DNA from 2 places in the Anoxybacillus ayderensis genome. Region 1 is predicted to be linked to the other one. Evidence: riboswitches for the same ligand, from Rfam matches in the RefSeq annotation. Region 1 holds a riboswitch; the other holds the start of a gene.
The links. Region 1 has a riboswitch for cobalamin ahead of HNR63_RS06785 (ribonucleoside-diphosphate reductase subunit alpha). Riboswitches for the same ligand answer to the same signal wherever they lie in the genome.
Positions count from the first base shown of each region.

Region 1 (3,195 bases):
GGCATCGCATAAGAAAACAACACATATTTCCGAACTGGTTTATGTGGACAGTTGTTACTGCTGGACCGCTCGCTCTTCTCGGCATTGAATTTGGCTGGATTTTTGCTTGCACAGGGAGACAGCCTTGGGTCATTTATCGCATGATGACAACGGCAGAAGCTGTAACACAATCAACAAATTTAGGAACGCTTTTTCTTCTGTTTACGTCCATTTACGTATTTTTACTCATCGCGGTCGTGCTCGTCTTGCGCTCGTATTTCCGCCGCCATCCGATTGAACAACACTTATCTACGCACATGTAGAAAGGAGCAAGATGATGACAGATGAATTAATTGCCATTTCAATTTTATGGGGATTTATTTTTATTTACGCGGTCATGGCGACAATGGACTTTGGAGCAGGGTTTTGGTCAATGGTATATATCAATCGTCCACAAACGAAAGCAACGAAAATCGCAAACCGATATTTGTCGCCGACATGGGAAGTGACGAACGTCTTTATCGTTGCCATCGTCGTGGCGCTCGTCAGCTTTTTTCCTGGAGCAACGTTTATGCTTGGAACCATTTTACTTATCCCGGGAAGCATTATTTTACTTTTGCTTACTGTACGTAGTGCGTTCCTCGTCTTTTCACACGTTGCTCCTAAATATGAAAAAGTGCTCGTTTACATTTCTGGCATAAGCGGTTTGCTTATTCCAGCGTTTTTAATTAGCGTGTTACCAATTACACACGGGTCTTTTGTTGAAACAATGAATGATGTCAATCGTCTTCGGCTCGATCGCCTATTTACAAGCCCACATGAATATGCGTTTATCGCCTTTGCGATTACAAGTACACTCTTTCTTTCGTCGCTTTTATTAGCAGACTACTCAAACGAAGCAAATGAAATCGAAGCGTATACGATTTATCGCCGCGATGCGCTCATCATCGGTCCGTTCGCTTTGCTCTCCTCTATTCTCATTATGGTCACGATGCGAAATGAAGCGCGTTGGCTATATGACGGAATGATTGCACGTTGGCCGTGGCTTGCCGCTTCTGTCATGTTATTTCTCTTAGCTGGTGGGGCGCTTTTTCTTCCATCATGGAAAAAGAAAAACGGACGTGGAATGCCACGCCTTGCGGTTGTAGCCATCGTCTTGCAATATTTTTGTGCAAGTTACGCATACGGAAAAGCTCATTTACCGTATATGATTTATCCGAATGTGACAATCGAATCCGGATTTACGCATCCGAATACGTTTCGTGCTCTTTTTGTGACGTACATCGTCGGCTTTGCAATTTTATTTCCAGGTTTCATTTATTTTTGGCGGCTGTTTATGAAAGACCGGCGCTATTTAGCAAATGATGAAAAATAATGATTGCAAATGTTGAAATTTTTCGTTATAGTTTTAAACGTAAACCTTTTTATACAACATATTGTGATGAATAAACAAAACAACAACTATATATTGAAACCGGCAAGTGAAGGTGTCCGAACGGACTTAATAGGGAATCTGGTGCGAATCCAGAGCTGTCCCCGCAACTGTGTGCGCAGACGAAATGGAAACAACACCACTGTATATGTCAGCTTTTCAGGCGCATATATGGGAAGGAATCCAAAGTAGGAAGAAGCGCGAGTCAGGAGACCTGCCTTCCTTGTATCGTTTCATATTCTTCGGGGATTGAGAAGATGAAACGATGGTGAAAGCATGCCTTTTTCCATCGTTTCATCCGCTCAACGAGAGCGGATGTTTTTATTTTTTAGGGGAAGGGATGTTATATGGTGTACATAAAACAACAAACAGAAGTAAATGAAGAAACGATCCGCACATTATTGTTTCCTATTTTCAAAGACTTTCCGCACTTAGCGAGCGAGCGATACATCGAACGTACTGTCCGGGCACTTGCCCATACGCAGCGATACAACGATATGATGAATAAACTCATTTTAAATGCGCTTGATGAAATCACAGTAGAACAGCCGGATTGGACGTTTGTTGCAGCTCGTCTTTATTTGCAACAGCTATACGACGAAGCAGCTAAAAATCGTGGCTATGATGTATCCGACACATATCGCTACTTTTATGAATTGCAAACAATGCTTGTTGATCTCGGCATTTACGACTCTTTTTTATTAGAACGATATACGAAAAAAGAACTGCAAGAAGCGAGCACATGGATCGACGCGAAAAAGGACGAGCTATTTACATACATCGGATTAAAAACGCTCGTTGATCGCTATTTAGCGAAAGGGTATAGCGGCGAGATTTACGAACTGCCCCAAGAGCGCTTTTTAACGATTGCTTTAACATTAATGGCATATGAACATCCGACAAAACGAATGGCACTAGCGAAAGAAGCGTATTGGGCGTTATCTAATCAATATATGACCGTCGCTACGCCAACTTACGCAAACGCTGGGAAGTCATATGGTCAATTATCGAGTTGTTTTATTGATACAGTAGACGATAGTTTAATTGGCATTTATGAGTCGAATACGGATGTCGCTCGTCTATCAAAAGGCGGTGGAGGAATTGGCGTATATTTAGGAAAAATTCGTGCGCGCAATTCCGATATTAAAGGATTTAAAGGCGTCTCCTCTGGCGTCATTCCTTGGATGCGCCAATTAAACAATACCGCTGTATCGGTTGACCAACTCGGTACGCGACAAGGAAGCATCGCGGTATATTTAGACGTTTGGCATAAAGACATTTTCTCGTTTTTAGACGCGAAGCTAAACAACGGAGACGAACGAACAAAAGCTCATGATTTATTTTATGGCGTATGCATTCCTGACTTATTTATGGAACAAGTCGAAAAGCGTGGCGATTGGTATTTATTTGACCCACATGAAGTGAAAAAAGTAATGGGATGGAAAGATAAAAATGGAAACCCATTAGGATTGGAAGACTTTTATGATGAAGAACGCGGAGCTGGTTCGTTCCGTGAAAAATATGAGGAGTGTGTGAATCATCGAGCGTTAAGTAAAGAGCGTGTTCCTGCTATCGAAATTATGAAACGAATATTAAAGTCTCAGTTAGAAACGGGCACGCCTTATATGTTCTATCGTGATGAAGCGAATCGCATGAACCCGAATAAACACGCAGGCATGATTTATTCTAGCAATTTATGTACAGAAATTATGCAAAACACGAGCCCAACGATCGTCACAAAAGAATATACAGAAGATGGAGAGATTATCGTTCATAAAAAACCG
Region 1 covers NZ_JACDUV010000004.1:24,527-27,721, reverse strand. Annotated here, with positions in the region: gene HNR63_RS06795 (cytochrome ubiquinol oxidase subunit I) at 1-302, shown strand, start outside; gene HNR63_RS06790 (cytochrome d ubiquinol oxidase subunit II) at 317-1,354, shown strand; cobalamin riboswitch at 1,448-1,648, shown strand; gene HNR63_RS06785 (ribonucleoside-diphosphate reductase subunit alpha) at 1,759-3,195, shown strand, end outside.

Region 2 (3,195 bases), on a different contig from region 1:
CCGCTAATACTAAAAACGTTCCGCCGTATAAAAAGGAGAGCGGCAACAATTTTCGATGGTTCGCCCCGCAAATGAGACGAGTCATATGGGGAATAACGAGCCCGACGAATCCGATCGTTCCTGATACAGCTACCGCCGCTCCTGTAAGCAAGGAAGCGCTAAGTAAAATCGCTAGCTTTTTTTGTAACAAATGTACGCCAATATTGGCAGCGACCCGCTCACCGAATGAAAAGGCGTTTAACTCGCGAATATGTGCAAATAAACCGAGAGAACCGATGATAAAAAACGGAACAAATAAAGACACGTACGACCAGCCGCGCATCGCGACGCTCCCCATGAGCCAGCTAATAACTTGACGCAACTCTTCGCCGCTAAAAGCGACCATAAGCGAAATGAGCGAACCGAAAAACGCATTCATGATAATGCCGATTAAAACAATCGTCTCCATCGCCATATTTCGTTCCGCAAGCCGTGCAAATAATAAAACAAACAATAATGTCACGAGCGCAAATATAATGCTGACGATCGGGAGCGTAAAACGTCCGAGAATCGAAAACTGAAGCTGAAAGAAAAAGACAAGCACGGCGCCAACGGCTGCCCCAGACGACACCCCGATGGTATACGGATCGGCCAGAACGTTTTTCAAAAGTCCTTGAAACGCTACCCCTGCAAGTGCTAAAGATGCCCCGATCAGAAAGGCGAGTATGACTCTCGGTAAACGAATCGCAACAATAATTTGCGAAACGGTGGCAGGAACATTTGTCGGCGTATGAAACAACTGATGTAATAGCGTCTCCCATATAGAAGAAAAGGGAATCGATTGTGATCCAATCGATACCCCTAACAACAAAGCAAACGTTGCAATAAGCAATGCGCTCATGTAATTATTTAAAAATGTCTGGATAAACGACTTTGGCAATTTCTTCGACCCCTTCAGCTAAACGTGGTCCCGGACGAGAAACTAAATCAGAATTGACATCGTATACTCGTTTATTTTTAATTGCAGGGACATCTTTCCAAGCTGGGCGAGCGAGCACTTGCTCGACAGCGTTCGGTGTGTAATAACCGTATGTTGTAATAATGACATCTGGATTTAGCGCCACTGCATCTTCTTCTGTAAACATCGGCCATCCTTCTTGATCGCCTGCTGCATTTTTTGCATGAATGATCGTTAACATTTCATCCATAAATGTTCCTTTTCCAGCGGTATAAATTTCAGGTGCAGGAGAAACTTCCACCCAAACGGTTGCTTCTTCTTTTACTTCTTTTGCTTTTTCAGCAATGGCATCAATTTTTTGCTTCATTTGTTGCACAACATCGGCTGCCTCTTTCTCTTTCCCTGTCGCTTTCCCGATCAGTTCAATCGACGCATATACATCGTTGAACGATGTGGCGTTTGGCACTACAATAACTGTAATGCCCGCATCTTTTAATTGCTTTAATCCTTCCTCAGAATTGTGAGCGCTTGATGCATGCGCAAGCACAACGTCTGGTTGAAGTGAAATAATTTTTTCAACATTAAACTCCATACCACCAATTTTTTCTTTGTTTTTCACATCTTCTGGATAGTTATCAAAATCGCTTACACCGACAATTTTGTCACCAAGCCCTAACGCGTATGCAATTTCTGTATTGCTCGGAATGAGCGAAACAATTTTTGTCGGTTCTTTTTCAATTGTGACATCGCCAACCGCATCTTTTACCGTAACCGGAAATGCAGCCTCCTCTGTTTTCGCCTCTTGCTTCGTTTCTTTTGCTGGCTCCGCGTTATTGCTGCACGCTGCTAATCCGAGCGTCAATACGAGCGCAAGAAGCCACACATATTGTTTCCATTTCTTCATCGTTTTTCCCCCTTTTATGTATATCAAATAAAAAAGCTCATTCCAAATGGAATGAGCTGGAAACAACAAAAGACAACAACTTCCCCTTGTCGTTTCGCCGTCTCACTCCCCGAAGACGCGAATGACGGTGCAAAAAGGCAGGTCTACTGACTTATGCGTCATCCTACTTTGAAGCCTTCCCGTACAAATTGTACAGTGGCGATTTTCATTTCGTCAGCATTTACAGTTGCGGGGACAGTTCTGGACTTGCACCAGATTCCCTATTAAGTCTACTAGGTTGCCCGTTCGACACCTTTTTGCAACGAATGTATGTAATTGTCGAACAATTTCTACGTTTCTATCATAGCGAAAAATATCGCTGATGACAATAAAAAATTTCTATTTCAATGGCAATGTAAACGTAAACGTCGTTCCTTCTCCTAGTTTGCTATGGACAGCAATCGTTCCTTTATGCGCTTCAACGATGTTTTTCGCAATCGCAAGACCTAAACCTGTACCTGAGCGACCGCGCGTGCGCGCTTTATCCGCTTTATAAAAACGCTCAAACACAAAAGGCAAATCTTCTTCTGCGATGCCTGAGCCAGAATCTTGCACAGAGATGCGCACGACTTCTTCCCCCGCATCGACAATAACACGTACTTCGCCACCGTTATCTGTATGACGAAGCGCATTATCAATTAAATTCGTCAACACTTGTTCAATGCGGTCGGGATCGAACGAAACGATGAGCTCATCGTTCATTTCAACAAGCAAACGAACTCCTTTTTCTTTCGCTAACGCTTGAAACTTATGAATGATGCGCTCGATATACGGTCTAAGCGGCACTTGTTCTTCATGGAGCGTTAAATGACCTGCTTCCATGCGCGCTAAATCAAGCAAATCGTTCACAAGACGACCCATGCGCAACGATTCGTCATAAATCACCTTTGCCAATTCTTTTTTCTCTTCATCTGTCGCGGCAATATCATCGACGATCGCTTCACTATACCCTTGCAACATCGCAATCGGCGTGCGCAACTCATGCGAGACGTTTGCGATAAAATCTTTGCGCAACTTATCAAGCCGTCGTTCCTCCGTCATATCGCGAAGCACCGCAACGGCTCCCCGAATGACCTTGCCGTTGTATAACGGCGTCATAACAATGACCCAATTGCGACCTTGTAAAGCCATTTCTATCGCTTGTTCTTTTTCCTCCACTACCGCTTTCGTAAACAATTCATTCACTTCGGGAGGAAGTGGCAATAAATTATCGCTTTGCCCTTGCTCGTAATACCACGCTTGTAAAAATCGGTCAGCTGGTGGATTTGTAATGAGCACTTCACCGTTTCGATTGAATGTAATGACACCATCGGCC
Region 2 covers NZ_JACDUV010000007.1:36,306-39,500, reverse strand. Annotated here, with positions in the region: gene HNR63_RS10795 (FecCD family ABC transporter permease) at 1-919, opposite strand, end outside; gene HNR63_RS10790 (ABC transporter substrate-binding protein) at 885-1,841, opposite strand; cobalamin riboswitch at 1,961-2,152, opposite strand; gene HNR63_RS10785 (ATP-binding protein) at 2,220-3,195, opposite strand, start outside.
Region 2: linked by a shared signal. The riboswitch ahead of HNR63_RS10790 (ABC transporter substrate-binding protein) and the one ahead of HNR63_RS06785 (ribonucleoside-diphosphate reductase subunit alpha) in region 1 are both predicted to bind cobalamin.